2 regions of the Variovorax sp. RA8 genome follow, and region 2 is predicted to be linked to the other one. Evidence: riboswitches for the same ligand, from Rfam matches in the RefSeq annotation. Region 2 holds a riboswitch; the other holds the start of a gene.

Region 1 (20,699 bases), 2.4 Mb from region 2:
CGCAGCTCGACCTCCTCGCCATCGGTGAAGGGTGCGCGCTTGAGCCATTCGATGGCCTCGTCCCTGGAGCGCACCTGCCAGAGCCAATAGCCGGCGATCAGCTCCTTCGTCTCGCTGAAGGGGCCGTCGATCACCGTGCGGGCCTTGCCGTCGAAGCGCACCCGTGCCCCCTTGGAACTGGGGTGCAGGCCTTCGCCGGCCAGCATCACTCCGGCTTTCACGAGCTCCTCGTTGTAGTTGCCCATGTCGGTGAGCATCTTCTCCGTCGGCATCACGCCGGCTTCCGAATCCTTGTTGGCTTTCACGATGACCATGAATCGCATGTCGTACTCCTGAAGGTTGGGTTGGGTAGGTGAGCTTCCGGAATGAGGCTCTGCATGGACGTCGAAGGAGGCCGGCGCCGATCGACACCGGAGTTTGTAAAGATTTGAAACGGGACGGCGTGAGGGCGAGAACACCCGTCAGCGGGCGAGATGCCGAACCACGCCCGGCACTTCCCCTGCCAGCTCGCGTGCCAGATAGCCCAGGGGGCCCACGCGCCGCCCCAGGTTCTTGCCCGCCCTGGCATGCACCACCACGGCCCAGGCCGCCGCTTGCTCGGGCGGCAACCCGCGTGCCGCGAAACCGCCCATCAGCCCGGCCAGCACGTCGCCGGAACCCGAAGTGGCGAGCCCGGGCGAACCGCCATCGAAGCGCCAGGCGCCGCGTTGCGGCGTCGCGATCACCGTGCTCGCGCCCTTGAGCACGACGCAGGCGTTCCAGCGAGCGGCAGCTTCGCCGGCGACCGCCAGCGCTTGCTGGGCGATGGCCTCCTTGGGCAGGCCGGACAAGTGCGCCATTTCGCCCGCGTGCGGGGTCAGCAGCACCGGCTGGTCGAAGGCTCGTTCGGTTGCCACCGACATCGCGATCGAATCCAGCAGCACGGTGCACTCCCGGAAAAGGGGCAGGAGCCGGCGCACGAAAGCCATGCTGCCGCGCTCGTCGCCCAGGCCCGGGCCTACCACCACGGCCGCCATCTGCTCAGCAAGCGGAGCCAGCGCCTCGCAGCCGCGCGCGGCGATGCCGCCGCCACGCGTCTCGGGCAGGGCAATGACCCGCGACTCCGGAATTGCGAGGGCCACGCCGGAAGCGATGGAGGCAGGGCTGGCGATGGTGAGCTTGCCTGCGCCCGCCCGCAGCGCGGCGGAGCCGGCGAGCAGCGCGGCGCCGGGCAGCTCTGCGCAGCCCGCGATCACCAGCACCCGGCCGCGCGACTCCTTGTCCGCATCCGGGCCCGGATCAGGCAGCGGCCAGTGCGCCAGCGATGCCTCGGTCAGGGCGGAGGCGCGCGGAGGGGCCATCAGGGCTTGGGCGCCGCCGGCTGGTCGGGCGCGCGGGTCACCGGCGCCGCGGCTTCGCGCAGCGGCGCGAGGAAGTTCACCAGGTCGAGCTGCAGCACCTCGTCTTCGTCGCCGCTGCGCTCGGCGCGATAGGAGGTGATGGCGCAATTGGGCACGTCGCCCTGCCGATCGATCTCGAGGATCTGCTTCTCATCCAGGTGCTCGATCAAGTAGCGCAGACAGTTGACGATGACCTGGTGCGCCACCACCAGCACGCGCTGCCCTGCGTACTCGCGCGTCACCATCTCGAGCAGGCTGCGCAGGCGCAGGATCACGTCGCACCAGCTCTCTCCGCCGGGCGGGCGGAAGTAGAACTTGCCCACGTGCAGGCGCTGCGCGTCGAGCTCGGGATGCTTCTGGCGGATGCCCAGCTTGGTCAGCCGGTCGAGGATGCCGAATTCCTTCTCCCGCAGGCGCTCGTCGATGCGCAGCTTCAACCTGTCGCCGGCCAGGCCGCCATGCTCGGCGACGAGTTCCGCGGTGGCGCGGGCCCGCAAGTAGGGGGAGCAGAGGATCACCTCGGGCTGCTCGTGCGCGGAGCGTCTGGCGAACCAGTTGCCGAGCGCAATCGACTGCTCGATGCCAAGTTCGGAGAGCGGCACGTCGATGTCGCGCCACGCCAGCTCGATCAGCGGCAGACCACCCGCTTCCGCCGCGTCGCGCGCGACATTGCCGGCGCTTTGACCGTGGCGCACGATCCAGAGGGTTTGGGGCCAGTTCGATTGCATGGGCGAGGGCCATGGTAGGAAGCCCTCGCCGCGCCCCTCGTAGGCAAAGGCCTATTTCCGCCGACGCGCGCCCGGCGTCATCCCACGTAGTCGGCGACCGGCACGCAGCTGCAGAACAGGTTGCGGTCGCCGTAGACGTTGTCGACACGGCCCACCGGCGGCCAGTACTTGGCGTCCTTCACCGAGGCGATCGGGAAGGCGCCGAGCTCGCGGGAATAGGGGTGGGTCCATTCGCTGGCCAGCAGGCTGTCGGCCGTGTGCGGCGCGTTCTTCAGCGGGTTGTCCTCGCGTGGCCAGATGCCTTCCTCGATGCGGCGGATTTCGCCGCGGATCACGATCATCGCGTCGATGAAGCGATCGAGCTCGGCCAGCGGTTCGCTCTCGGTCGGCTCCACCATCAGCGTGCCGGGTACCGGGAAGCTCAGCGTGGGCGCGTGGAAGCCGTAGTCGATCAGGCGCTTGGCCACGTCCTCGGCGGTCACGCCGCTGGTGTCCTTGAGCGGGCGCAGGTCCAGGATGCACTCGTGCGCCACATGGCCGTTCGGGCTGGCGTAGAGCGTCGGGTAGTGTTCCTTGAGCCGGGCGCTGACGTAGTTGGCGCTGAGGATGGCGGTCTCGGTGGCGAGCTGCAGGCCGGCCGCGCCCATCATGCGGCAGTACATCCAGCTGATCGGCAGCACCGCCGCATTGCCCAGCGGCGCAGCGGACACGGCGCCGACGCCGTTGGAGGGGAGGCCGCCGCTCACGTGGCCGGGCAGGTAGGGCACAAGGTCCTCGACCACGCACACCGGTCCCACGCCGGGCCCGCCGCCGCCGTGCGGGATGCAGAAGGTCTTGTGCAGGTTGAGATGGCTGACGTCGCCGCCGAACTCGCCCGGCGCGGCCACGCCGACCAGCGCGTTCATGTTGGCGCCGTCCACGTACACGCGGCCACCGTGCGCATGCACGATCTCGCAGAGCTCCTTGACGCGGGTCTCGAACACGCCGTGGGTGCTGGGGTAGGTGATCATCACCGCGGCCAGGTCGTCGCGGTGCTGCTCGCAGGCGCGGGTCAGGTCGTCCATGTCCACGTTGCCTTGCGCGTCGCAGGCGGTCACCACCACCTTCATGCCCACCATCTGCGCGCTGGCGGGGTTGGTGCCGTGGGCCGAGGAAGGGATCAGGCAGATGTTGCGGTGCCCGTGGCCCTGGGCCTCGTGAAAAGCCTTGATCGCCAGCAGGCCCGCGTACTCGCCCTGCGAGCCGGCGTTGGGCTGCAGGCTGATGCCCGCATAGCCGGTGGCTTCGCAGAGCCAGGCGCGCAGCTGCGCATCGAGCTCGGCGTAGCCCCGAAGCTGCTCGGCCGGCGCGAAGGGATGGATGTCCGCGAACTCGGGCCAGGTGATGGGGATCATCTCGCTCGTCGCGTTGAGCTTCATGGTGCAGCTGCCCAGTGGGATCATGCTGCGGTCCAGCGCCAGGTCCTTGTCGGAGAGGCTGCGGATGTAGCGCAGCATCGCGGTCTCGCTCTTGTGGGTGTTGAACACCGGGTGCGCGAGGAAGGCGCTGCTGCGGCGCAGATCCGGCGGGATGCGTGCGCCGACTGTGGCCGAGAGCTCCTCGAAGCGGGGCATCGGCGTGCCGGCGGGCACGAACAGGGCCCAGAGCGTCTCGATGTCGGCGCGCGTGCTGGTCTCGTCCAGCGAGATGCCCAGGTGCTGCTGCAGCCCCTGGCGCAGGTTGACCGAGGCGGCCTGGGCGCGCTCCAGGATCTTCGGCGTGTCGTCGCCGGTCAGGACGGTGAGCGTGTCGAAGGCGGTGGCGTTGGCGAGCTCGCGGCCCATCTGCTCGAGGCCTTGCGCCAGGATCGCGGTGAGGGCGGCCACGCGCTGGGCGATGCGCGTCAGTCCCTCGGGCCCGTGGTAGACCGCATACATGCTCGCCACCACCGCCGGCAGCACCTGCGCGGTGCAGATGTTGGAGGTGGCCTTCTCGCGGCGGATATGCTGCTCGCGCGTCTGCAGCGCAAGCCGGTAGGCCGGCCGGCCCTGCGTGTCGACGCTGACGCCGACCAGCCGGCCGGGCAGCGAGCGCTTGAACTCGTCGCGGCAGGCCAGGTAGGCCGCGTGCGGGCCGCCGTTGCACAAGGGCATGCCGAAGCGCTGCGTGGTGCCGCAGACGATGTCGGCGTCCCATTCGCCGGGCGGCGCCAGCAGGGTGAGTGCCAGCAGGTCGGCCGCCACGCAAAAGGCGGCGTCGTACGCGTGGGCGTGGCCCGCCAGCGGGCGCAGGTCGTGCACGTGGCCGGTGGTGGCGGGGTATTGCGCCAGCGCCCCGAAGAAGTCGCCGCTCGCCATCAGGTGCGGCAGGGTCTCGGAGACGGTGCTGACCTTGACCTCGATGCCCAGCGGCGCGGCACGCGTGCGGATGACCTCGATGGTCTGCGGATGGCAGTCGCCGGAGACGAGGAACACGTTGCTCTTGCTCTTGACGCTGCGGCGCGCCAGCGTCATGGCCTCGGCCGCGGCGGTGGCCTCGTCGAGCATGGAGGCATTGGCGATCGCCATGCCGGTCAGGTCGCAGACCATGGTCTGGAAATTGAGCAGCGCCTCCATGCGCCCTTGCGAGATCTCGGCCTGGTAGGGCGTGTAGGCCGTGTACCAGGCCGGGTTCTCCAGCACGTTGCGCAGGATCACGCCGGGCGTGTGGGTGCCGTAGTAGCCCTGGCCGATGAAGTTCCTCGCCACCTTGTTCTTCGCCGCGATGCCGCGCAGCTCGGCCAGCGCGCCGGCTTCAGTGACCGGCGCGGGCAGGCGCATCGGATGGCTGCGGCGGATGGCCGGCGGCACGATGCCGTCGATCAGCTCGGCGCGCGTCTTCGAGCCGACGGCAGCGAGCATGCGCGCCTCGTCCTCGGCCTCGATGCCGATGTGGCGGGCGATGAATTCGCCGGCGTTCTCAAGATCGGCGAGGGTGGGCAGGGAAGGCAAGGAGGACTTCTGCATGGCGGTGAACAGGGATGGCAGGGATCAGGAAACCTTGGGTGTCCGCTTTCAGGCCTCGTCGGCGAACTTGTCGTAGGCGGTCTTGTCGAGCAGGGCGTCGATCTGCGCGGGCTCGGTGATCTTCATCTTGAAAAACCAGCCCTCGCCCTCGGGCGCGCTGTTGGCCAGGGAGGGATCGGCGCGCAGCGCCTCGTTGACCTCGGTGATCTCGCCCGCGACGGGCATGAACACGTCGGCCGCGGCCTTGACCGACTCGACCACGCCCGCAACCTCGCCCTGGGCATAGCCCTGGCCGACCTGCGGCAGGTCGACGAAGACCACGTCGCCCAGCGCGTCCTGCGCGTGCAGCGTGATGCCGACGGTGGCGGTGTCGCCCTCGGCGTTCACCCACTCGTGGTCCTTGGTGTACTTGATGGTCATTGGAATGGCTCCTTGGGGAAGGGAAGGGAGGAAGAGAAAAGAGAGAAGCTGCGGCGCTAGCCACGGTAGTAGCGCGCCGGCACGAAAGGAAGCGTGCTGACCTCCATCGGCACCGGCTTGCCGCGCACGATGGCCTGCAGGCGGGTGCCGGGCTGGGCGTAGGCGAGGGCGACATAGCCCATCGCGACGGGCCGGTCGACCGTGGGGCCCAGCAGGCCGCTGGTCACCTGGCCGATCGGCAGGCCCTCGAAGGACTCGAGCAGCGTGCCGTCGCGCACCGGCACGCGCTCCAGCGCCACCAGGCCGACGCGCTTGCGCTTGAGCGTCTCGTGGTCGACATGGCCGGCAGCGCCGGTGTCGGCCGTGAGTTGCGCCAGCACCCGGGCCGCGCCCGGAAAGCCGCCCTCGCGCGCGCCGCCGCTGCGCCGCACCTTCTGGATCGCCCAGTTCAGCGAGGCCTCGACGGGGGTGGTGGTGGTGTCGATGTCGTTGCCGTAGAGGCACAGGCCGGCTTCCAGCCGCAGCGAGTTGCGTGCCCCCAGGCCGATGGGCTGCACCTCCGGCTGCGCCAGCAGCAGCCGGGCCAGTGCCTCCGCGTCGCGGGCGGCGACCGAGATCTCGAACCCGTCCTCGCCGGTGTAGCCGCTGCGGGTGGCGAAGGCCGCGATGCCGTCGATCTGCACCGCGCCGCCGGTCATGAAGACGAAGCGCTCGATGCCGGGTGACAAGCGCGTCAGCACTGCCGCGGCCTGCGGCCCCTGCAGCGCGAGCAGGGCGTGATCGGGCAGGGGCTGCACCTGGCAGCGCTGGCCGATCTTCGCCTGGATGTGCGCGATGTCGTCGGCCTTGCAGGCGCCGTTGACGACCACGAAGATCGAATCGTGGCCCTCGTTGAAGAACATCAGGTCGTCGAGGATGCCGCCCTCGTCGTTCAGCAGCAGGCCGTAGCGTTGCTTGCCCGGCGCCAGGCCGATCACGTCGACCGGCATCAGGGTCTCGAGGGCGGCAGCGGCGTCGGGCCCGACCAGGCGCAGCTGGCCCATGTGCGAGATGTCGAAGAGTCCCGCGGCCGTGCGCGTGTGCTTGTGCTCGGCCATCAGGCCGGCGGGATACTGCACGGGCATCGAATAGCCGGCGAAGGGCACCATGCGGGCGCCGAGCGCCACATGCAGGTCGTACAGCGGGGTCTTTTGCAGATCGTCGGAAGCGGAGGCCAAGGCACTCTCCATCAGGGGCAGTCCGGATCCATGGCGTTCAAGCCATGGGCCACCCCTGCTGTCCGCTTTACCTGAGAGATTCGCCCCACGATCGAGGTTTGCTCCTTCGGTGGGCGGCTTCACTCAAGCAAAGCCGCCTCTCTCCAGCAAGGAAACGCCCGGAAACACGGGCGCCTCGTCAGTCCTTTTGCCTGAGCGTTCGGGCCTTTCGTTCGATGGGCCCTGCGCCTTCGGCGGCCCCGCGATGCGAAGCTCTCTCCTGACTCGGAAGAGTGTAAAACGAAACAGGCCCTACGACCGTTCCAGCCGCAGCCGGCGCAGCAGGAATTTCTCCCACAGCTTGTCCGAGAGGAACTGCAGGGAGCGCCGGATGTGCTCCCGTGCATTGCGGGCGTCGTAGGGCGAGCGGATGTCGGCGCCCAGTTGCCGGGCGCGCAGGCTCAGCATGTGCTCCGACAGGCAGCAGCGCGCCTTCATGCGCAGGTCCTCGAAGTTGTCGGGCCCGAGCGGGTTGGCCTTGTGCCATTCGTGGTCCCACTTGAAGCGGCGCTTCTTCTGCACGCCCTGGCCGTCGTCGCTGATGAGCCAGGCGGACACGAAATCGACATAGGCCTCGCCCACATGGTCGCGGAATACGCCCCGGCCCGGTTCGAAGCGCTCGTTGACCAGCGAATCCAGCAGCGCGTTGCCGGGCGACAGGGTGCCGAGCCGATGGCGCAGCGTGTCGTTCATCGCGAAGCAGTAGGTCGATACCCATTCGAGCAGCGGCCCCATGGGGGTCATGGTCGAGCGCGGGAAGTCGTTGATCTCGCCGAACAGCCACGGGCCCGGATGCAGCGCCAGCTTGCGGATCTCGCCGCCGAAGCGTTCCAGCCGGCGCTCGCTCCAGGCGTGGTTGAGGGCGACCGTGTCGTTCGAGAACAGCCAGACGTCGGGCTGCTCGCCGCGAGCGAGCAGGGTTTCGATGCCGCTGTCCCAGCCGGAGAACTCCCGGTTGCTGTTGTCGCCGGGGACCACCAGGCCCTGCTCGGAGGCCATGCCGGTCGCGCTTTCGGCTGGCCTGGCACGGGCGTTGTCGACGATCACACTCGAGAAGCGGTCGCCGTCCTGGGCCAGGCGGGTTCGCAATTTTTCCAGCACCTGGAGCGAACGGTCGCGGTGCTGATCGCCAAACTCCAAGTGAACGAAACCGTAGCTTGTCATGCGTGCAGGGGAGAGAAGGAAAACGGTCGCGGCCGCGCAAGATGTTACCGCTTCAATGCGGCAAACGGCGGCGCTGGCCGCGAGAAGCGGCTGCAACCCTTCAGAGCCTATTCAAGAAGAAGGGGTGTCGTTTGTCAGCGAAGACGCCGTGTCGCGATCCACGCTGTAACCCCATGTTGTTCTCGGTGCAGGGCCTGCTCCGCCGGCAGCAGGCGCAGGATGCGATCGCGGATCGAGGACACCCGCGCGGCTACTTCGCATAAACGAGATCGCGCAGCCCCAGCGAAATGCCCGGCACGTAGGTGATGACCATCAGGCAGGCCAGGATCACCAGCACGAAGGGCACCAGGTGCCCGACGATGCGGTCCAGCGAGATGCGCGCCACCGTGCAGGCCGCGAACAGGTTGACGCCGAAGGGCGGCGTGATCATGCCCAGCGCCAGGTTGACCACCATCACCAGCCCGAAGTGCACCGGGTCGATGCCGAAGTGCATGGCGACAGGAGCAAGGATCGGCGCCAGCACGATGATGGCCGCGCTGGTTTCGATGAACATGCCGATGATGAAGAGCGCCGCGTTGACGCCGAGCAGGAACATGGCCGGCGACTGCAGCACGGCCTCGAGCCAATGGCCGATGGCCTCCGGCACGCCGGCGCGCGTGATCAGGAAGGCGAACAGCCCTGCGTTGGCGATGATGAACATGATCACCGACGACGAGATCACCGACTTGCGCAGCACCGCATAGAGTTGCGGCAGCTTGATCTCGCGGTAGATCAGCATGCCGACGACGAGCGCGTAGAGCACGGCCACGGCCGAGGCCTCGGTGGGCGTGAAGATGCCGCCGTAGATGCCGCCGAGGATGATCACCGGCATCAGCAACGCCCAGCCCGCTCGCCAGGTGGCCACGCCCACGCCCAGGCGGCCGTCGCCGTCGTTCTTGCCGAGGCCCTTGAGCTTGCAGTAGAGATAGACGAACGCCATCAGCGCCAGGCTGATCAGGATGCCGGGGCCGAAGCCGGCGATGAACAGCTCGCCGATCGACACCTCTGCGCTCACGCCATAGAGGATCAGCGGGATAGAGGGTGGGATGATGACCCCGAGCTCGGCGCTCGTGGCCTGCAGCGCCGCCGCGTAGCTGGTGGGGTAGCCGTGCTTGATCAGCGCCGGGATCAGGATGGCGCCGATGGCGAAGGTCGTGGCCACCGACGAGCCCGACACCGCCGCGAAGATCATGCAGGTCAGCACGCAGGTCATGGGCAGGCCGCCCTGCACGCCGCCCACCAGGCTCTTGGCGAATTCCACCAGGCGGCGCGAGATGCCGCCGGTCTCCATCAGGTTGCCCGCGAGGATGAAGAAGGGGATGGCCGCGAGCGGAAACTTGTTGATCGCGTTGAACATCTCCTTGACGGAGATCAGCATGTTCGCATTCGAGGCCTGGATGCCGACGATGGAGGCCAGGCCAATCGAGACGGCGACGGAAATGGTGAGTGCGAAGCACACCACCATCGTGGCGACCATCACCGGGGTCATAGGGCACCCACGCTTGTCATTGTCACTTCGGCGGTCATCGAGGCACCTTCGCCTTCAGCTACGGTGCTATTCGCCTTCGGAGCGGCCGTGCGGCTCATTGCGCGGTCTCCAGTTCCTGCCGCTGCGGATCGAGCAGGTTGCCCACGATCCCGATCACGCTGAACAGGCCGCCGACCGGCATCGCCACATAGGCCCAGAACATCGAAATCGATTCGAGGCCCGCCATGGACTGCACGCCGCCGCGCTTTGCGTAGTCCCAGCCCCACCAGATGATGACGCAGATCAGCGTCAGCGCCGCGAGGCACACCAGCCAGTCGAGCACGCGCCGCATCTTCGGCGGGCTCCAGCGGTACAGCACGTCGACGCTGACCATTGCGCCCTGGCGGAAGGCGGTGGGGATGCCCATGAAGACCATCCAGATCAGGCTCACCCGGATCAGGATCTCCGACCATTCGGCCGGCTGCTCGAGCACGAAGCGGGTGACGATCTGGAACACGCCGAGCGCCGAGGCGATCACCAGCATGAGGCAGGCGACGGCCATGGACAGCGAACTGGTCCATTGGTCGAATCGGAGGAAGGCGGATTTCATGAGCGAGGCATGCGAAAGGTCGTAAAAAAAGAGCGCCCGCGAGCCAGTGCTGCGCGGGCGCGCGCCGCGGTTCATCGCGGCAGGAAGCTCACTTGAAGTTGCGGATCCTGTCGATGTTGGCCTTGCCGAACTGCTTCTCGAACTCGGCGTTGACCGGCGCCAGCGTGCTGACGAACTTCGCCTTGTCCACGTCCTCGATCACGGTCATGCCCTGGGCACGCAGTTCCTTCACGCCGTTGGCGTCGTCCTGGTCGACGCGGTCGCGATTTGCCTTCACCGCCACCTTGGCGGCTTCGAGGAAGGCGGTCTTGTCGGCCGCGCTGAGCTTGTCGAAGGCCGCCTTGTTCATCACGAAGATGCAGGGCGAGTAGACATGGCCGGTCAGCGAAAGGTGCTTCTGCACCTGCGAGAACTTCGCCGACATGATCACCGACAGCGGGTTCTCCTGGCCATCGACGGTGCCCTGCTGCAGCGCCGTGAACACTTCGGGGAAGGCCATCGGCGTGGTGATGATGCCCAGGCCCTTGTACGCGGCGATGTGCACCGGGTTCTCCATGGTGCGCATCTTCAGGCCCTTGAGGTCTTCCGGTGCCTTGACGTCGCGCTTGCTGTTGGTCATGTGGCGGAAGCCGTTCTCGGCCCATGCCAGGGCCTTGAAGCCCTTGGCGTCGAACTTGGTCAGCAGTTCCTGCCCGATCGGGCCGTCAAGCACCGCGCGCGCGTGGGCCTTGTCGCGGAACAGGAAGGGCACGTCCAGGATCTTGGTCTCCGGCACGAAGTTGGGCACCGGGCCCGTGGAGGAGAAGGCCAGCTCCTGGGTGCCGAGCTGCACCGCCTCGATCGATTCGCGCTCGCCGCCCAGCGAGCCGTTGTAGAAGGTCTCGATCTTGTAGCGGCCATTCGTGCGTGCCGCCACTTCCTTGGCAAAGGTGTCGATGGCGACGCCCTGGTGCGAGTTCTGCGCGGTCGAGATGCTGATCTTCATGGCGGTCTGCGCGAAGGCAGCGCAGGCCATACCGAGGCCGAGGACGAGGCCGGCGGCCAGGCGGTTCAACTTCATGGGGAGTCTCCTGTCGATGTGACGTTTGATGTGACGTTTGGCAAACGTATGACTATGCATTGGTCGGCAGCTTCACGGCGTCGGGATTTTCACGGACGTAGTCACGAATCACATCCTCGAAGCTGGCATCGGCCAAAAGGCCCAGGCCGCGCGCGCGGCGCGCCTCGATGCGGCCCGGCCAGGTCTTCACGATGCGCTGGATCGCCGGATCAGGCGTGCGGTCGAGCAGGGCGGTGGCGGCCGGCCCGGCCACGCGTTCGAGCGCCGCGGCCATGTCGCCCACGGTGAGGCCCAGGGAGGGCAGGTTGAGCGCCGTGCGCGGGCCCCATTGCGCGTCGCTCGCCTCGGCGGCGCGGACGATGCCTTCGATGGTGCGGGCCGGCGAGGCCAGCGCCACCGGCGTTTCGTCGGGCACGGGGCAGGCGGCACGGATGCCGGCGAGCGGCTCCCGGATCATGCCGCTGAAGAAGCCCGAGGCCGCGCCGTTGGGGCGGCCGGGACGCACGCTCACCGTCATCAGCCGCACGCTGCGGCCCCGGATGAAGCCCTTGCGGGTGTAGTCGGCCACCAGCTGCTCGCCGATGAACTTCTGAATGCCGTAGCTGGTCTGCGGCGTGGGCAGCGTGTTGTCGTCGATGACTTCGGGCAGCGGCTGCTCGGGCGAGTTGCCGAAGACCGCGAGCGAGCTCGAGAACACCAGCACCGGCGCGGTGCCGGCGGCGCGCAGGCGTTCGAGCAGGGCGTTGGTCGCGCCGAAGTTGCTTCGCATGCCGAGGTCGAAGTCGGCCTCGCATTCGCCGCTGACGGCGGCGGCGAGGTGGAAGACCGCGTCGGCTTCGGCCCAATAGCCCGCCTCGGCGTCGGCCAGCTGGGCATTGAGGTCGCCCACGACGGCTGCGACGCGCGCATCGGCTGCGAGATCGGCCGGCGGCGGCGCGCGGTCGACAAGGGTGATGCGTTCAATGGGCTGCGCCGCGGCGCCGGCCAGTGCGAGGCTGCCTTGCGCGAGCAGCGTGCGGGCCAGGCGGGCGCCGAGAAAACCGGCGCCGCCGGTGATGACGATGTGCATGGTGTCTCCTTGATGCGTTCAGTCTATCTTGGGCGCTGCCGACACTCGACCTTGCATGTAGATCTGGGCAAGCCGCGCCAACAGGATCTCCGCCTGGGCCGGTTTGGCGAAGTGGTCGTCGAAGCCGGCCTGCAGCGCCCGCTGGCGATCGGCCTCCCGTCCATAACCGGTCAATGCGACAAGTGCCATCGACCGCGTTGCAGTTTCGGCACGCAAGCGGGCGGCCAGGTCATAGCCATTCATGCCAGGAAGGCCGATGTCGATGACGGCGCCGTCACAGGGCTGCCGGCTCAGCAGTTCCAGCGCCTCTTCGGCCGAGAATGCCAGATGCGTTTCGTGCCCTTCGAGCTCGAGCCAACTGGCGAGCGCTTCGGCCGCATCCTTGTTGTCGTCGACCACCAGCAGCGACAGCGCCGGCGGCGCTGCCGCCGCAGGCGTGCCGGTCTGGCTTGCCTCGTCCGGCTCCGCCTGCAGGGGCAGACGCACTTCGAAAGTGGTGCCCTGTCCCGCGCCCCGGCTCTCAACCGTGATCTCGCCGCCGTGCAGGCGCGCCAGGCTCTGCGCGATGGGCAGGCCGAGGCCCAGTCCGCCGGCGGCCCGATGCAGCGCTTGCTCGCCCTGCACAAATCGCTCGAACACGCGCGGCAACAGGTCGGGGGTGATGCCGATGCCATCGTCCACGACGCGCAGCACCGCTTGCGGAGAAGAGGCCGCAGTGTCGCTGGCAAGCAGGATCCGGATGGAGCCCTTGGGATCGGTGAACTTGGCCGCGTTCGTCAGGAGGTTGCCGACGATCTGGGCCAGGCGCAGCGGGTCGCCCCGCACCAGGACCGGCGCCGATGGCATCTGGGCCTCCGGCATCCGATCGCGCTCCTGCAGCGCCGGGAGCGTGAGTTCCAGAGCCCGCGCGACGACATCGCGCATGTCCACCGACTCGGTCTTCAAGGTGATCTTGCCGGCGACGATGCGCGACACGTCCAGCAGGTCATCGACCATGCGGGACAGGTGTCGAACCTGTCTTTCGATGATCTGGCGCTCGCGCGGAAAGGCCTGGGGATCGCGGCGTGCCATGAGTTGCAAGGCCAGCCCCATGGGCGCAAGCGGATTGCGCAGCTCGTGTCCCAGCATCGCAAGAAACTCGTCTTTCGACCGGTTGGCCTGCTCGGCTTGGTGTTGAGCGCTGCGCGCCTGCTGGAGCAGCCGGACATTGTCCAGCGCCAGTGCGACGCGTTGCGCCAGCTCCCCGATCAGCGATCCATCTTCAGCGCTGAAACGCCTCTGCGATTCGGCCTGCAATACGGCCATGACGCCGATCGTTCGGCCGCGCGCGACCAGCGGCACGACACAGCCCGCCGTGATGCCGACGATCCGGGTGAACTCCTTGAGCTGGGGGTCCAGCTTTTCGACGGCCTCGGCGTCGTCCAGGTTGAGCAGGAACATCTTGCCGGTGGAAATGGCCCACGGGAACGAGCCCGGGACCTGCGGGGCCGTGCGCGTGCTGACCATCTGTGCAACGAAGGCACTGCGCGCCGCGTCGAAATGGTGCGTGAGCTTGCGCTCCAGCATGCCGTTTTCATCGAGCAGATCGATGCGGCAGAGGTCGGCGATCGCCGGCACGATCACTCGCGCGATTGCCGCGAGTGTCGACTCTTCTTCCAGCGACTGCGAAAGCGCTGTGCTGGCGTCCGCGAGGCGAGCCAGCCGCAGCTCTGCCGCTTGCGCGTTGGCGCGCGCCAGCCGCTCGCCCTCCAGCAGGTGCTGCCGTTCGGCTTCGCCGCGGCGCCGTTGCTCGGAAGCCGTGGCCAATGCCGAGGCGACCGCGTCCACTTCCGCGACACCCGACTTCTGCGCCGGCAGCGTTTCGCCGCGTCCCACGGCATCTGCCTGTGCTCGAAGAAGGTCCATTGGCCGCGTCACGCCGCGCGAGATCCACCAGGCAGCCAGGCCGCCGAAGCAGAGGGAGATGAGCAGGCCTCCGCCATACGCCATGAACAGCCGGCGCGACGCACTTTCAGACGTGGCCACTGCCGCGCCGAGCACCACCATCCAGGGGGCTGCATCCATCCGCGCGATCGCTGTCCTTGCCCGTACGCCTTCGACGTTGATGGTGGAGCCCACCCCTTCGCGTTGGGGCCCGATCGAGGCAAGCAGCCTGAGCAATGTGTCGCTGGGTGCCGTTCCGCGCAGTCGATCGTCGCCGATGTTGCGCGCCACGCGCGCTTGCCTCGAGTCGAACACCGACACCATCCATCCTTCCGGGACGCGCTGGCGGTGCAGGACCGCGGTGACCGCCCCGGGGTCGACGACGGCCGTGAGGACGTGGCGAAGTTCCCCTTTGCGCAGGACCGGGACGCGCACAGGAAACGCGAGCTGGCCGCGGGGCCCGCGCGTCATCGCACCGATGACAGGCCGCTTCTCGCTCACGACTTCCTGCAGGCTTGCCTGGTCAACGACGCTCGCGCCGGGCGCCACGTGGCTGCGCTCGGTACTGAAGAGAATGCGACCGTCCGGCGCGGCCAGCAGAAGGTCGCGCCATTCCGGATGAGATGCCCGCACTGCCGTCACGAGCTGGTAGGCCTCGACCAGGCCCTCCGGCGTGGTCGTGCCCAGCGGCTCGGTCAGCGCCAGTGCTTCCAGCGCGGCGACGGTCATGCGAAGTTCGCTGTCGACGGCGGTGGCAATGGCTCTTGCCACGCCGACCGTGGAAGCCTGGGTCTGGCCGCGCTGGGCCTTCAACAACGCGTCGAGTGCGAGGCCGTAGACCACGGCCAGGGGGACGATCGCGGCCGTTGCGATCAGCAATAGACGCTGCCGCAGATTGATGGTGCGCTCCTACATCCCCACGTAGTTCGGCCCGCCGCCGCCTTCCGGCGTGACCCACACGATGTTCTGCGTCGGGTCCTTGATGTCGCAGGTCTTGCAGTGCACGCAGTTCTGCGCGTTGATCTGCAGGCGCGGCTTGCCGTTCTCGCCTTCGACGAACTCGTAGACACCGGCGGGGCAGTAGCGGGCCTCGGGGCCGGCGTACTCGGGCAGGTTGATCTCGGTAGGCACCGCGGCGTTCTTGAGCGTCAGGTGCGCGGGCTGGTTTTCCTCGTGGTTGGTGTTGCTGACGAACACCGAGGAGAGCCGGTCGAAGGTGAGCTGGCCGTCCGGCTTCGGGTAGGCGATCTTCTTGCACTGTGCGGCCTTCTTCAGGCGCTCGTGGTCGGCCTGGTGGCGGTGCACCGTCCAGGGGATGTGGCCGCGCAGGACGTACTGCTCGATGCCGGTCATCAGCGTGCCCACCGTCAGTCCCTTCTTGAACCACTGCTTGAAGTTGCGCGCCTTGTTCAACTCCCGGTACAGCCAGCTCTTCTCGAACGAGGCGGGGTAGGCCGCGAGCTCGTCGTGCTGCCGCCCGGCCATCACCGCGTCGTAGGCGGCCTCGGCCGCGAGCATGCCGGTCTTGATGGCGGCATGGCTGCCCTTGATGCGGCTCGCGTTCAGGTAGCCGGCGTCGTCGCCCACCAGCGCGCCGCCCGGGAACACCGTCTTGGGCAGCGAGAGCAGGCCGCCCGCGGTGATGGCACGGGCGCCGTAGCTCAGGCGCTTGGGCGCCTTCAGTCCCTTGTCCTGGCCCTCGAAGTACCAGCGGATGTTCGGGTGCGTCTTGAAGCGCTGGAACTCCTCGAAGGGGCTCAGGTGCGGGTTCTGGTAGTCGAGGCCGACCACGAAGCCCACGATCACCTGGTTGTTCTCGGCGTGGTACAGGAAAGAGCCGCCGTAGGTGTCGGCCGGCAGCGGCCAGCCCGCGGTGTGCACGGCCAGGCCGGGCTCGTGGCGGGCTGGGTCGATTTCCCACAGCTCCTTGATGCCGATGCCGTAGCTCTGCGGGTCCTTGCCGGCGTCGAGCTTGTACCTGGTGATCAACTGGCGGCCCAGGTGGCCGCGTGCGCCCTCGGCGAAGATCGTGTACTTGGCATGCAGCTCCATGCCGAGCTGGAAGTTCTCGGTCGGCTCGCCGTCCTTGCCGATCCCCATGTTGCCGGTGGCCACGCCGCGCACCTTGCCGTCGTCGGTGTAGAGCACCTCGGCCGCAGGGAAGCCCGGGAAGATCTCGACGCCCAGCGCCTCCGCCTGCTGCGCGAGCCAGCGCACCACGTTGCCCAGGCTGACGATGTAGTTGCCCTCGTTGTGGAAGTTCTTGGGCAGCAGGAAGTTGGGCGTGCGGTAGGCGCCGGTCTCGCTGAGCATCAGGAAGGTGTCCTGCGTCACCGGCTGGTTGAGCGGGGCGCCTTGCTCCTCCCAGTCGGGCAGCAGCTCGTAGAGCGCACGCGGGTCCATGATCGCGCCCGACAGGATGTGGGCTCCGGGCTCGGAGCCCTTCTCGAGCACCACCACCGAAATGTCCTTGCCGTGCGAGGCCGCCAGTTGCTTGAGGTGGATGGCAGTCGCCAGCCCGCCCGGGCCGGCGCCCACCACAACCACGTCGTATTCCATGGCTTCACGGGGGCCGAACTGGGCGAGGATTTCGTCGTGCGTCATGTGGGGTGTGGTCGATAATGGTTTTTGAAGGGGCGAGGCGCCGCGAAGGCCGGGCCATTTTATGCGGCGCCCGGCGTCCCCCGGCACGTCGCCCCGGCGACTCCCAACAGGACCTCCTCATGGCTTACAGCATCGATCTTTCGGGCCGCGTGGCCTTTGTCACCGGCGCGTCGAGCGGGCTTGGCGCGCAGTTCGCCAAGGCCCTGGCCCGCGCCGGCGCCGCGGTGGTGCTGGCCAGCCGCCATACCGACCGCCTCAAGGAGCTGCGCGCACGCATCGAGGGCGAGGGCGGCGATGCCCACGTGGTGGAGCTCGATGCGACCGACATGGGCAGCATCAAGGCCGCGGTGGCACGGGCCGAGACCGAGGTCGGGCCCATCGACATCCTGGTCAACAACTCGGGCGTGAGCACCACCCAGCGGCTGGAGGAAGTGAAGCCGCAGGACTACGACTTCATCTTCGATGCCAACGTGAAAGGTGCCTTCTTCATCGCGCAGGAGGTGGGCAAGCGCATGCTGGCGCGGGCCCGCGGCGCGGCGCCCGGCACTTACATCGGCGGGCGCATCGTCAACATCGCCTCGGTGGGCGCGCTGAAGGTGATCCCCAAGATCGGCGTCTATTGCATGAGCAAGGCCGCCGTGGTGCAGATGACCAAGGCGATGGCCCTCGAATGGGGTCGCTTCGGCATCAACGTCAACGCACTGTGCCCCGGGTACATCACGACCGACAACAACGAGGACCACTGGGCCTCCGACGACGGCCAGAAGCTGGTCGGCGGCCTGCCGCGCAAACGCCTGGGCAAGCCCGAGGACCTCGACGGGCTGATCGTGTTGCTGGCCAGCGGCCAGAGCCACTTCGTCAATGGCGCCGTGATCGCGGCGGACGACGGATACGCGCTCTGAGCCGGAGCGACGTCATCGGCGTCGCGGCCGGCCTGGCTGCGGGGGCGCTCTGGGGCCTCGTCTTCGTGGCGCCGCGCATGGTGGGTCATTTCGGCATGGTGAACATCACCGCGGCGCGCTTCATCGTCTTCGGCGCGGTGGCCGGGGTGGCCGTCTGGTGGCGGCCGACCGGACACCGCTGGCCCGATGCGCGACAGGCCTTCACCGTGCTGGGCCTGAGCGGACTGGGCTTTAGCGGCTACTACCTGCTGCTGGCCTTCTCGATCGTGGATGCGGGCACGGAGGTGCCCAGCCTGGTCATCGGCACCATTCCGGCCTGGATGATGCTGCTGGGCCGGCCCGCGGGACTGCGCATGCAGGCCCTCTTGCCCGGGTTGGCACTCACCGCCGCCGGCATCGCGCTGATGGTGGGGGCCGCCTGGCCAGAGGGCGGCATCGGCGACACGGGGCGGGCGCATTTCGGCTGGGGCCTGGTGCTGGCCGTGCTCGCGATGGCGAGCTGGACCGCTTTCGGCCTGCTCAACGCCGCCTGGCTGCGGCGCCATCCCGAGGTGCACGCGGCGGATTGGACCAACTGGCTCGGCATCGCCACCGGCCTGGGCGCCTTCCTGCTGTGGCTGGCCGCGGGCTCCGACCTGCAGACCTTGCGCGCGCAGCCGGACGGCGCCCTGTTCGTGCTTCTGGCGCTGGCGGGCGGGCTGGGCTCTTCATGGCTGGCGACCGTGCTCTGGAGCATCGCCAGCCAGCGGCTCTCGGCCAGCCTGTGCGGCCAGCTGATCGTGAGCGAGACGCTGTTCGCCTTGCTTTATTCTTTTCTATGGGATGGCCGCTGGCCGCATGCGAGCGAGCTCGCGGCGGCGCTGCTGTTCGTCCTCGGCATCCTGGCATCCATCAAGGCGCACCGATGAGAATCGAAATCCCCGAAGTCAAGAAGCTGGTCTACGACATGAAGATCCCGATCCGCTGGGGCGACATGGACGCGATGGGCCACCTCAACAACGCCAGCTACTTCCGCTACCTGGAGACGGCGCGCATCGACTGGTTCCACTCGCTGGGCGCCGAACCCTCGCCGGAGGGGCAGGGCGTGGTGATCGTCAATGCCTTCTGCAACTTCTACAAGCAGCTCGAGTACCCAGGCGACGTGCTCGTCAAGATGTACGTGAGCGACCCCGGCCGCACCACCTTCGAGAGCTGGGCCACCATGGCCCGCGCCGATGCGCCCGATGTCATCTGCGCGGCGGGCGGCGCGACCACCATCTGGGTGGACTTTCCGAAGCAGAAGGCGTTGCCGCTGCCGGACTGGCTGCGGGCCATTGTGAGTTGAGCGCGCGGGAGCTCGGCGTAGATCTGGGACTGCGCGCCGTCGGACCCCTCAGGGGTTGACTGCCGTCTCGGCAAGCAGCGCCACATCGCGAAGCACTTCGCTGACGATGATGCGATCGAGGTCCCCGAACTTCACGCGACCGTGGAATCCGGAAGTACCGGCCCTGCGCAGCACGATGCTCGGAAGGCGCTGCCTGGGCTCGAAGTCCGGCTCGCCGACGACCATGCCGGGCGCCAGTACCAGTTGGACTTCCAGCCCTTCGCCGACCTGCTTGCTGAACCAGCCGACGTATCCGCCATCCTCGACCAAGCCGCGGCGCCAGCCGCGGTCGACGAGCCCCATCACGCTGCCCGTGGCCACCGTCTTGCCGGCGAAGCGCCGGATTTCGCTGTCCGCGTGTTCGGCATCCGCCAGGATGAAGGTCTCGCGCCCGAGTTGCCTGAAAGGCTGCACGATTCCGAGGTCACCCAGGCGCTGTCCGAACGCGGCTTGCATCGGCTGCGGCATCTCCAGCACATGGGCGATGCCGACGCTTGCATTGGCCGGAAGGTCGGTGCGCGAATCCTGGGCGACGACGAGGCACGCGTCTTCCTCGATCCGGAAATACCTCGCCGGCGCCTCCGTCCTCTCGTACATGCCCCAGACCAGGCGCGTGCCCAACTGCCGCATCAGGGGGTGATCGAGAATGAAGAGACGGAAATCCCCCGCTGACCAGCGCATGCGACGGACCATGGCCATTTCCATCCGCGTGATCTGCAGGCCAGCGATGATTCTGGCGTCCTTTTTCAGTTGCCTGAAGCGCTCGACGGCTGCATGGGCCAGCGTCGCATCGTCCTGGGGGCCTGGCCTGGGCAGGTCTTTCAGGCGCGTGCCTTGTGCATCCTGCACGCAAGGTTTGAGTGCGGCATCGAGGTACACGCGGAACTGCCGCGGTCCGAAGTCCAGCCGCAAGGCGGCATGCATGTCGAGCTCCAGGTCGGGCACGAGGCGATCGGCCAACTCGTCGGCGGTGAGTGCGCGCGCTTCGGCCATCGCCTCCATGTTGTCGCGGGCCCGCATTTGCAGGCCCTTGAACTTCAGCTTGCAGGCGATTGCGTTCAAATGCATCAGAGCGATATCGCTGCCGATTGCTGCCAGCAGGTCCAAGCCTGCCACCGCGCGCTGGTGCGCCGATTTGGCGGGCCATTCCCGGATGAACGGGGCCAGCCGGTGAGCGGTCTCGTCGTCGCCGAGTTGGCCAAGCGCCTCGAAGGCCCAGGCTTCCTTGACCGACGCGCCCGCGGACATCCAGGCTTCGAACAAGTCCCAGGCGAATTCGGCGAGCGAAGTCGGCGTGCAGGCATCCTTGACGATGGCGAGGCCGGGATAGGGCGCGTCCAGCCGGCTTATCGCCAGCATCGTGCCGAGGTGTTCCATGGCGCTGTCGGGTAGACCTGCACCGCTGTGCCGCAGCACCGGCCGGCTCGATGACGGTGCGACGAAGAACCCGGCCAGCCTGGGGATACGCGACGGCAGGACCTGCAGCGGATCTGTTTGCTGCAGCGTTTGCAGGGCCCGGGCCATCTCCGATCCGTGGCGCGCTGCCGCCTCGCGCGCTTCGGCCCCGAAGCCTTGGGACAGCAGCCACCGCACACCGTGTTGCGCCAGGTCGCGTTGCGTCCTGTCCCGGCCGAAGGCCAGCGGCAGCGCTGTTGTCAGCGTGGTGATGGCATGGGCCGTCATCCAGGCGATGGCGGGCGGCCGCGCCTTCTTGAGGTGGCGCAGGGCAT
Region 2 (10,548 bases):
AACAGCGCGCGTTCGGCGGTCTATGCGGACGGCATCCTGCTGTCGAACTACCTGGGCAACGGCATCGCCAACGGCACCAACTACGCGCCGCGCTGGGGCCTGGTCACCCCCGAGGAGATCGAGCGCGTCGACGTGATGTACGGGCCCTTCTCCGCCGCCTACCCCGGCAACTCGGCCGGCGCCGTGGTCGACTACGTGACGCGCATGCCGAACCGGCTCGAGGCGCATGTGAAGGCCGGCTACTTCTCTCAGCCCTTCGACCTCTACAACACGGACCGGACCTTCGATGGCTGGCAGACCAGCGCCTCGCTCGGCAGCAGGAGCGGCGACTGGTCCTGGTGGATCGACGTCAACCACACAGACAGCCGCGGCCAGCCGCTGACCTTCACGACCGCCACGGTAGCCTCGGGCGTGCCGGGCCGCGCCGGCGCGCCGGTGGCGGGTTTCGTGCCGGGACTGAACACTACCAACACGCCCTGGTACATCCTGGGCACCGGCACCGCCTATCGCACGGTGCAGGATCACGCGAAGCTGAAGCTGGCCTACGACTTCTCGCCCACCATCCGCGCCACCTACACGCTGGGCTGGTGGCAGAACAGCGCGGAAGGCCGGCCCGACAGCTACCTGGTCAATGCGGCCGGCCAGCCGGTCTTCAGCGGACCCATCCGCATCGGCGGGCGCGGCTACACGCTGGCGCCCACCGCCTTCCCCCTGACCAACGACGCCCAGACGCACAACATGCACGGGCTCTCGGTCAAGAGCAACACCCGAGGCGAATGGGACTGGGAAGTGGCGGCGAGCCTGTACGACTACGCCCGGGACCGACAGCGCGCGCCTACCGTCGCGCTGCCGCTGGCGGCCATCGGCGGCACCGGCACGCTGCAGGACCAGGACGGCACCGGCTGGAACACGCTGGCGGCCAAGGGCACCTGGCGGCCTTGGGGCGTCGGCGGCGCGCACATCGTCGACTTCGGCATCGGCCGCGATGCTTACAAGCTTTCCATCGCGAAGAACAACGTGCTGGGGAACTGGCTGGACGGCCCGGCCCTGCCCGGGTCCCTGGTCAGCCATGTCGGTGGCCGCACGCAGACCCGCAGCGCCTGGATACAGGACAGCTGGGGCTTCGCGCCGCGATGGAAGGCCGTGCTCGGCCTGCGCTACGAGCATTGGCAGGCGAAGGACGGCTTCACCACGGCCGGCACTGGTTCGCAGGCCTATGCCACGCGCAGCGAATCGGACCTGTCGCCGAAGGCCGCGCTCGCCTGGCAGCTGGCGAAGGACATGGTGCTGAAGGCGTCGGTCGGCCGTGCGGTGCGCTACCCGACCGTGGGAGAGCTCTACGGCGCGACCTCGGGCGGGGCGCTTTCCTTCATCAACGACCCGAACCTGAAGCCCGAGAAGTCGTGGACCGGCGAGCTTTCCGCCGAGAAGGACTTGGGCAGCGGACTGGCGCGCGCCACGCTGTTCCACGAGACCACCAGGGATGCGCTCTACAGCCAGCTGATCCCGAACTCCACCGTCTCGCGCGTGCAGAACGTCGACAAGGTACGCACCACCGGCCTGGAGCTGGCTTATACCGGCCAGGACGTGTGGGTCCGCGGCCTGGACCTGGGCGCCAGCCTGACCTACGCCGATTCGACGATCGTCGCCAACGCCGCCTTCCCTGCCAGCATCGGCAAGTGGCAGCCGCGCGTGCCGCGCTGGCGCTCCACGGTCTACGCCAGCTACAAGCCCGACGCGCGCTGGGCCTTCACCGTGGCGGCGCGCTACAGCGGCCGCCAATACTCGAACCTGGACAACAGTGACGTGAACGCCAATGCCTACTTCGGCGCCAGCCGCTACTTCACCGTCGACCTCCGCGTGCGCTACCAGATCGACAAGCGCTGGTCGGCGGCTTTTGGCATCGACAACGCCAACAACGAGCAGTACTGGAACTTTCACCCCTACCCGCAGCGCACCTATAGCGCTGAACTCCGCTTCGACCTTTGATTCACACTTCGCCGAGGACCTTGCCATGAACGCTCGCTTTCTTTCCCCATTCCCCCGCCGTACCGCCGCCTCCCTCCTCCTGCTGGCCCTCGCCGGCAGCGCCCTCGCCCAGGCGCCGGCGGTCGACGTGCGGGATGCCTGGATCCGCGCCTCGGTGCCCGGCCAGAGCGGTACCGGCGCCTTCATGAAACTCAACGCACCTGCGGGCGCGCGCCTGGTCGGCGCTTCCACGCCCGTGGCCGGCGTGGCCGAAGTCCACGAAATGAAGATGGAAGGCGACACCATGCGGATGCGCGGGCTGGAACGCGGCCTCGAACTGCCGGCGCGGCAGACCGTCGAGCTCAAGCCCGGCGGCTACCACCTGATGCTCATGGACCTGAAGCAGCCCCTGGCCAAGGACAGCACCGTGCCCCTGACACTGAGCTTCGAGGATGCGAAGGGCCACAAGAGCACGCTGGAGCTCAAGGTCCCGGTGCTCGCCGGGCCCGCCGCGCCCGCGGCCGGCGCCCACAAGCATTGAGCGCTTCCAAGTTCATGCGCATGGAGTAAGCTGGTCGGACACAAGAAACCCTCTTGCAGGAGACCCTCCCATGAGCGACGCCAAGCCCTTCGCCTTCAGTCAGTTCGTTCCGGGCTTCGACTTCCTCCAGAGCCTTGCGAAGGGTGCTTCTGGCGGCACGAGCGCCTTGCCGGGCATGCCCGGCCTGTCGAACTGGGTCGCGCCGACGCTGAGCGTGGAGGAGGTCGACAAACGCATCCAGGAGCTCAAGACGGTGCAGTACTGGCTGGAGCAGAACGGCCACGCGCTCAAGGCCACCATCCAGGCGCTGGAAGTGCAGAAGATGACGCTGTCGACCCTGCGCGGCATGAACGTGCGCATGGAGGACCTGGCCAATGCCTTCACCCGGTCGGCCGCGCCGCCGGTCCCGACGGCGCCCGCACCCCAGGCTCAGGCGCCCGAACCGGAAGCCGAACCCGAGGACGTCGCCGAGCCGGAGGAGCCGGCCGAAGTGCCGGCGCCCCGGCGCGGTGCCAAGGCCAAGGCATCCAACGGGCCCGCGCCGGATGCCGCCGGCGGCGTGGTCGACCCGCTTCAGTGGTGGGGGGCGCTCACGCAGCAGTTCCAGCAGATCGCGAGCTCCGCCCTGCAGGATGCGTCGCAACTCAAGATGCCCGCCGTGGCCCAGCCGATCGCCGATGCGGTGGGCGAGGCGATGAACGCGGCGGCGCGTCCCGCGGCGCGCAAGACAGGCGCCACCGCGAAGAAGGCACCGGCCGCAGCCAAGAAGACGGCGGCGCGCAAGCGAACACGCGCGCGCTGATTTGCAACCCTTGCCTGGGATTCCGAGGCCATGAAGCTGTTCCCCACGGGCCACGCCACCCATCCCCAATGGCGCATGGCAGCCGGGCTCGTGCTCGCGCAACTGCGGGCGCAGATGGCGCTGCCGGACTATGCGCGTGCGCCCACGCTGGGCCTGCTCTACATCACGGACCACTACGCCGCCGATGCGCAGGAGATCCTCGACCACCTGGGCGCCGAGCTGCCGGAGATCACGGACTGGTCCGGCACGGTCGGCGTCGGCGTATCGGCCAACAACGCGGAGTACTTCGACGAGCCGGCGTTGTCCGTCATGCTGTGCATGCTTCCGAGCGACCAGTACCGCGTGTTCTCGGGCGTGGCGCCGCTGGCCGGCTCGGAAATGAGCGGGTTCGCGGCCCACACGGCCCTGGTGCACGCCGATCCCGAGACGCCGGACCTCACGGAGCTGGTGGCCGAGATGGCAGGGCGCACCGACACCGGCTATCTCTTCGGCGGCCTGTCCTCGGGCCGCAGCGGCGCGCTCCAGTTCGCGATCGGGGGCAACGGCAACATCCGCGGCCACGGGGCCGCTGGCGGCGTGTTCTCGGGCGGCCTGTCAGGCGTGGCCTTCGGCGAGGGAGTGCGCCTGGTGTCGCGCGTCACCCAGGGCTGCCAGCCGGTCTCGCGCGAACGGGAGATCACCGAAGCCGAAGGCAACCTGCTGCTCAGGCTGGACGGCGAGCCGGCGCTCGACGTGCTGCTGGCCGAACTCGGCGTGTCGCTGGAGGCGCCGCAGGAAGCGATCGAGGCGGTGCGCGCCACGCTGGTGGGCCTGGTCGACGCCGGCAGCGACGGTATCCGGCGCACCGGCGACCTCGGCGCCGACGTGCTGGTGCGCCACATCATCGGTCTCGATCCCACGCGCCGCGGAGTCGCCATCGCCGACGTGGCCCAGGCGGGCATGCGCATGAGCTTCGTGCGCCGCAACGCGCAGGCCGCGCGCGCCGATCTGATGCGCATCTGTGCCGAGGTCCGCGAGGAACTCGAGCCGCAGGAGCAGACGCTCGCCACCGCGCGTGCGGTGGCGGCCGGCGAGGCCGAGGCCGCGCCCCATCCGGCGCGCCGCATCGCGGGCGCCGTGTACGTGAGCTGCTCGGGGCGGGGCGGCCCGCATTTCGGCGCGCCCGGCGCCGAGCTGCAGATCGTGCGCCATGCGCTCGGTGATGTGCCGCTGGTCGGTTTCTTTGCCGCCGGCGAGATCGCGCGGCACCATCTGTATGGCTATACGGGCGTGCTGACGGTGTTCGCTGCGAACGACTAGCTCAAGAAGCGCTCGGCCAGGAGCACCCAGTAGGCCGCGCCGATCGCGACGTTGCCGTCGTTGAAATCGTAGCCGGGGTTATGCACCATGCACGCGCCGTGGCCGTCGCCTTCGCCGTTGCCGATCAACAGGTAGCTGCCGGGCACGCGCTCCAGCATGAAGGCGAAGTCCTCGCTGCCGGGCAGTGCCGGAGCCTGCAGCGTGACGCGTTCCGGGCCCAGCAGTTCCAGCGCCACCTCGCGCGCGAAGGCGGTCTCCTGCGGCGTGTTGACCAGCACGGCGTAGCCCGGTCGCCAGTCGATCTGCGCCTTGACGCCGAAGCTCTCGGCCTGCGCCGCGATCAGCGCCTTGATGCGTTCCTCCAACCGGCTTCGCACGTCGCCGTCGAGCGCGCGCACGCTGAGCTCCAGCGTGGCGCTTTGCGGGATCACGTTGTTGGCCTTGCCGGCATGCACGGCGCCCACCGTCACCACGGCCATCTGCAGCGGGTCGATGTTGCGCGAGACCACCGTCTGCAGCGCCATCACGATGCTGGCTGCCGCCACGATGGGGTCCGCCGTACGATGCGGCATCGCGCCGTGGCCGCCGATGCCGGCGAGCGTGACCGTTGCGTAGTCGGAAGAGGCCATTGCCGGCCCTTCGCGCAGCGCCAGCCGGCCCTGCGGCAGGCCGGGCATGTTGTGCATCGCGAAGATGGCGTCGCACGGGTACTTGTCGAACAGGCCTTGCTCCATCATCCGCAGCGCCCCGCCGCCGCCTTCTTCGGCCGGCTGGAAGATCAGGTTCAGCGTGCCCGAAAAGCGCCCGCGTTCGGCCAGGTGGTGTGCGGCGGCCAGCAGCATCGCGGTGTGGCCGTCGTGGCCGCAGGCGTGCATGACGCCGGCGTGGCTGCTGGCATAGGCCAGGCCGGTGGATTCGTCGATGGGCAGGGCGTCCATGTCGGCGCGCAGGCCCAGGCGGCGCTCGCCGTCGCCGCGAACCAGCCGGCCCACCACGCCGGTGCCTCCGAGGCCGCGCTCGACCTGGTACCCCCAGGCTTCGAGCCGCTCGGCGACCAGGGCCGAGGTACGGTGCTCGTCGAAGCCGAGCTCGGGATGGTGGTGGATGTCGCGGCGGATGTCGATGAAGGCGCCGGCCTGCGCGTGCAGGTCTTCGAGAAGCGTGCTCATGGATTTCAGCTTACTGCGGTTGCAGGTGGATCGACCTGGCGATGTCCCGGTAGCGCGCGGTCTCGGCCTCGAAGAACTTCGCCGACTCGGCCAGCGACATCGGCGGCGAGGCGACCTGGGTCTGGGCCGCGAGCTGCGTACGGACGCTCGGGTCCTTCAGGGTCGCGCCGATCGCCTTGTGCAGCTTCTGCACCACCTCCTCCGGCGTGTTCCTCGGCACCATGAAGCCGCTCCAGGTCTTGTAGGCGAAGTTCTTCAGCTCCTTGCCTTCGCTCGCGGTGGGGACGTTCGTCAGCAGCTCGGAGCGTTGCGCGCCGAGCTGCCCGATCACCTTGAGCCGGCCCTGCTCGGCCAGTGCGCCCATGGCGGCGCTGTACACCAGCACCGCGAAATCGACCTGCCCGCCGCCGATGTCCTGCAGGAGCGGCGCGTTGCCCTTGTAGGGGGCGTGCATCAGTTTGATGCCGGCGTCCTGCTGCACCTTCTCCAGGATCAGGTGGTAGAGCGATCCGACGCCCACGCTGCCGTAGGAAAGCGGCTTGTCGGCCGACCTGCGGGCGAGCGCGATCAGCTCGTCCACGCTGTTGGCCGGCAGGTCCTTGCGCGCGACGAAGACCATCACCGCGTCGGCCACCGGATGCACCAGGCGGAAGTCCTCGGCCTTGAGCTTGACGGCCGCGTTGGCCAGCGGCGAGAGGATCACCTCGTTGGGTGAGCCCTGGAAAATGTAGTAGCCGTCGGCCGGCGCCGCCAGCACCTTCTGGGCCGCCATCGCGCCGCTGACGCCGCCGAGGTTCTCCACCAGCACTTGCTGGCCCAGCTCCTTGCCCAGCGGCGTGGCGAAGATGCGCGCGGCGGCATCGGAGGGGCCGCCCGCGGGGTAGGGAACCATCAGGTTGACCGGCTTGGCCGGGTAGCTCTGAGCGAGGGCGGTGCCCGCTGCCAGCAACAGGGTGCAGGCGAGAAGATGCGAGCGCTGGAAGATCGATGTCATCGGAACTCCGGTAGGGCTGGGATGGGAATGCCGGCTCATCGTAGGAGCGGCAAATGCGCACGTCCAATGCATTGTTGGCTGCATTAGCATGAGTTCAATGCAGCTTTCTCGCAGGCCCTCGCCATGACGCTGGTCCAACTCAGGCACCTCATCTCGCTGGCCCACACGGGCTCGTTCAGCAAGTCCGCACAGGCCCTGCACCTGACGCAGCCCGCGCTGAGCCGCAGCATCCGCGCGCTGGAAGAGGAGCTGGGCATGCCGCTGTTCGACCGCGTGGGTCGCCGCAATGAGCTCACCGCCTTCGGCCGCGAGGTGCTGGAGCGCTCGCGCCACCTGGTCTTCGAGGCCGACGAACTGCGCGACAGCGGCCGCCGGCTGCGCGAGGGGGAGGGCGGCACGGTGCGCATCGGCATGGGCTCGGGCCCGGGCGCGATGCTGATGACGCCCTTCCTGATGCACATGGCGAAGCACCACCCGAGGATGCGCGTCGCGGTGGCGCGCGGCGGCACCGATCTGCTCGTGCAGTCGCTGCGTGCGCACACCCTCGATGCGCTGGTGATCGACGCGCGTTCGCTAAACCCGGCGCCCGATCTCGAGCTCGGGCTGGTGCGCGAGATGCGCGGCACCTTCATGTGCCGCCGCGGCCATCCTCTCGCGCGGCTGCGCGCCGGTGTGCGCTTCGAGGCGGTGCAGCGCTATCCGATCGCCTCCACGCCGCTGAGCGACGAGGTGGCGCGAACCCTGGTCGAGGCCTACGGGCCCGAGGCGCATCCGGCGCACTGCGTGACGCTGCGATGCGAGGAGATCCCCAGCCTGGTGGAGGTGGCGCGCCAGAGCGACGCCGTGCTGCTGGCGGTCCGCGCGGCGGCGCCCGGGCTGGTCGAGCTGAAGATGAATCCGCCGTTCGACGCCGTGGCCCGCTTCGGCCTCGTGACGCTACGCCGGCGCACCGAGGCGCCGGCGCTGGGCATTCTGCGCGCGCTGATGCAGGCGCTGATCCGCGACGACTGAGCTCAGGCGCCGACGAAGGCGAAGTCGACCTCGGGCTTCAGCCCGCTCACGATGCGCGCGATCGCGTGGCCCGAGCCGCAGGCATGGGTCCATCCCAGCGTGCCGTGGCCGGTGTTGAGAAACAGGTTGGGCAGGCGCGTCCGGCCGATCAGCGGCACGTTGCTCGGCGTGGCGGGGCGCAGGCCGGTCCAGAACTGCGCCCGTGTGGTGTCGCCAGCGCCGGGGAAGAGTTCTTCCACGCGCCGCACGATGGCTTCGCAGCGCACGCGGTTGAGGTCGCGGTCGTAGCCGTTGAGTTCGGCCGTGCCTGCAATGCGCAGCCGGTCGCCGCTTTCCGAGGTGTAGCGCGAGAAGACGAGCTTGTATTCGTCGTCGGTCAGCGAGACCTGGTGCGCCTTCGAGGCGTCCTTCACCGGCAGCGTGACCGAGTAGCCCTTGGCCGGGTAGATCGGCAACCGGATGCCGAGCGGCGCGGCATGGAGCGGGGACAGCGAGCCCATCGCCAGCACCACGGCATCGCCGCGGATGCGCTGGAATCGGCCCTCGCTATCGGTGGCTTCGACATGGTCGATGCGCCCGCCCGCTTCGCGCAGCGCGGTGACGGTGTGGCTCATGAGGAACTGCACGCCGTCGGCCACGGCCAGCGCGACCAGTTCCCGCGCGAAGCGGTTGGCATCGCCGGACTCGTCCTCGGCCGTGTAGGTGGCGCCGGCCAGCCGCGGCCGGATGTGGGCCAGAGCCGGCTCGATGCGGACTGCTTCGTCGGCCGAAACCACGCGGCGCTCGCAACCCAGGGCCCGCATCTGCTCGGCCGGCTTCAGGGCGGCGTCGAATTCTTTCTGCGTCGTGTAGAAGTGCAGGATGCCCTGGGTGCGCTGGTCGTATTGCAGTCCCTTGTCGCGGCGCAGCTGCTGCAGCAGCTCGCGACTGTAGGTCCCCAGGCGCACGATCTGCTCGATGTTGCGCTGGGTGCGCGCAGGCGTGCACTCGCGCAGGAAGGCCAGGCCCCAGAGCCACTGGCGCAGGTCGGCGCGCAGGCGGAAGAGCAGCGGCGCATCTTCCTTGCCCAGCCATTGCAGCAGTTTGAGCGGTGCACCAGGATTGGCCCAGGGCTCGGCATGGCTGACCGAGATCTGGCCGCCGTTGGCGAAGCTGGTTTCGGCGGCTGGCGTGGCCTGCCGGTCGATCACGGTCACTTCGTGGCCGAGTTGGCGGAGGTAGTAGGCCGAGGTGACGCCGAGCAGGCCGGCGCCGAGAACGATCACGCGCATTGCAGGAACCTTTCAGGTTGCAGCGCTCGGACGTGGGGAAGGCAACGGCAGCTTGTGAAGAAAGAGAAAGCAACCGGCGCACGCGTCCGAGTTGCCGCTCCCCCTGTCCTCGGTACCTGAGAGATTCATCCGCTGCGCCCGCAGCGGATTTGCTCCTTCGGTGCATCGCGCGTGGCGCGATGGCTCTCCAGACGGCTCTGACAGTTGGTGCAGTACAGGCTCATCGTTGCGAGCCGACCTGAGCGTTTATGGGAGTTTGCGCCTTCGGTGGGGCCGTCTTGACGTCGACCCGCTCTCCTGCAGTGCTGCGGATTGTAGGTGGCCCTTTGCGCCCTACCAAGCGCAGCCTGCTACAAGCGGCGGAAGGCGAACTCCAGTTCCGGTCGCAGGCCGCTCACGATGCGCGCGATGGACTTGCCGGCGCCGCAGGCGTTGATCCAGCCGCGCGCGCCCGGCGCGGAGTTGAGGAAGAGATTGCGCAGTCGGGTCTTGCCGATGGTCGGCAGGCCGCTCCTGCTCACCGCGTGCAGGGCCGTCTCGAAGCCGGCCTGGCCGGCGTCCACGGCGCCCGGCAGCATCTTCTCGACCCGGAGCAGCATCGCTTCGAAGCACTCCGGGTCGGACTCGCTCCCGGCGCCGGCCTTGGCGTGCACGGTCGTAGACACCCGCAGGCAGTCGCCGGCCGGTGTCTCGACGCGGCGAATGCGCAGCCGGCCCTGCCAATCGCGCAGCGCCATGCGCGGAGCGCGCGCCGGATCCTTGATCGGCAGGGTGAGGATGTGTTCGCGCATGAAGCGCAGCGGCATCGCGATCCCCAACTGCTCGGCATGCGTCACGCTGGAGGCGCCCAGCGCCAGGACATAAGCCTGGGCCTGCAGCCTGACGGGGCGGCCATGGGCGTCCAGCGCCTTCACATGGTCGATGCGGCCGGCGCCCTCGTGCAGCGAGAGCACCTGGTGCCGCGTCAGGAAGCGCACGCCCGCCGCGCGGCACAGGAAGATGAGGCCCGCGGCAAACTGGGCCGGATCGCGCGACGGGTCGTCGAGCGCATGGGCCGCGCCCGCCAGCGCCTCGCGCGCGCCGCTCAGCGCGGGTTCGAGCGCGAGCGCGTCCTCTGCCGAGAGCAGCCGCTCCTCGCAGCCCAGCGCGTCCCAGCGGGGCTGGCGCGCCAGGCGGCCCTCGAAGGCGTTGGCATCCGTGTAGAAGCTCAGCACGCCCGCATTGCGCGCGCCGCCGGACACGCCGACCTCATCGCGCAGGGCGCGCGCGCTGGCGCGGCTGTAGGCACCCAGCCGCACCAGGTGCTCGAGGGGATTGAAGCGGGGCGAGGGGCCGAACGCGTGGTCGAGCCATCGGCCCACGCGACCGCGCAGCTGGCGTCGAAGCGCCTTCCAGCCGGCCTGCGTGGGCCAGGCGAGGGACGACTGCTGGAGAAGCCGGGCGGCATCCGGCGAGAGGCCGGCGGCGGCGAGGCCGCGGGCCTTGGCCCCGGG

The links. A riboswitch is a leader RNA that binds a small molecule or an ion and turns the genes downstream of it on or off. The one in region 2 is predicted to bind glycine.
Region 1: it holds a riboswitch for glycine, as region 2 does, so the genes downstream of both, gcvT (glycine cleavage system aminomethyltransferase GcvT) here and E5P3_RS03390 (D-amino acid dehydrogenase) in region 2, are expected to answer to the same signal.

What each region holds. Positions count from the first base shown of each region.
Region 1 covers NZ_LR594662.1:3,145,410-3,166,108, forward strand. Annotated here, with positions in the region: gene E5P3_RS14770 (YciI family protein) at 1-323, opposite strand, end outside; gene E5P3_RS14775 (NAD(P)H-hydrate dehydratase) at 462-1,340, opposite strand; gene E5P3_RS14780 (histidine phosphatase family protein) at 1,340-2,107, opposite strand; gene gcvP (aminomethyl-transferring glycine dehydrogenase) at 2,185-5,091, opposite strand; gene gcvH (glycine cleavage system protein GcvH) at 5,140-5,511, opposite strand; gene gcvT (glycine cleavage system aminomethyltransferase GcvT) at 5,568-6,740, opposite strand; glycine riboswitch at 6,777-6,885, opposite strand; glycine riboswitch at 6,898-7,000, opposite strand; gene E5P3_RS14800 (hypothetical protein) at 7,020-7,907, opposite strand; gene E5P3_RS14805 (TRAP transporter large permease) at 8,182-9,459, opposite strand; gene E5P3_RS14810 (TRAP transporter small permease) at 9,554-10,048, opposite strand; gene E5P3_RS14815 (TRAP transporter substrate-binding protein) at 10,137-11,108, opposite strand; gene denD (D-erythronate dehydrogenase) at 11,161-12,177, opposite strand; gene E5P3_RS14825 (ATP-binding protein) at 12,196-14,979, opposite strand; gene E5P3_RS14830 (electron transfer flavoprotein-ubiquinone oxidoreductase) at 15,010-16,704, opposite strand; gene E5P3_RS14835 (SDR family oxidoreductase) at 16,824-17,606, shown strand; gene E5P3_RS14840 (DMT family transporter) at 17,684-18,514, shown strand; gene E5P3_RS14845 (acyl-CoA thioesterase) at 18,511-18,930, shown strand; gene E5P3_RS14850 (DUF4132 domain-containing protein) at 18,979-20,699, opposite strand, start outside.
Region 2 covers NZ_LR594662.1:701,391-711,938, forward strand. Annotated here, with positions in the region: gene E5P3_RS03355 (TonB-dependent receptor) at 1-1,989, shown strand, start outside; gene E5P3_RS03360 (copper chaperone PCu(A)C) at 2,015-2,509, shown strand; gene E5P3_RS03365 (PhaM family polyhydroxyalkanoate granule multifunctional regulatory protein) at 2,580-3,311, shown strand; gene E5P3_RS03370 (FIST signal transduction protein) at 3,342-4,610, shown strand; gene E5P3_RS03375 (M20 aminoacylase family protein) at 4,607-5,779, opposite strand; gene E5P3_RS03380 (tripartite tricarboxylate transporter substrate binding protein) at 5,790-6,773, opposite strand; gene E5P3_RS03385 (LysR family transcriptional regulator) at 6,897-7,784, shown strand; gene E5P3_RS03390 (D-amino acid dehydrogenase) at 7,787-9,055, opposite strand; glycine riboswitch at 9,149-9,256, opposite strand; glycine riboswitch at 9,261-9,365, opposite strand; gene E5P3_RS03395 (FAD-dependent oxidoreductase) at 9,406-10,548, opposite strand, start outside.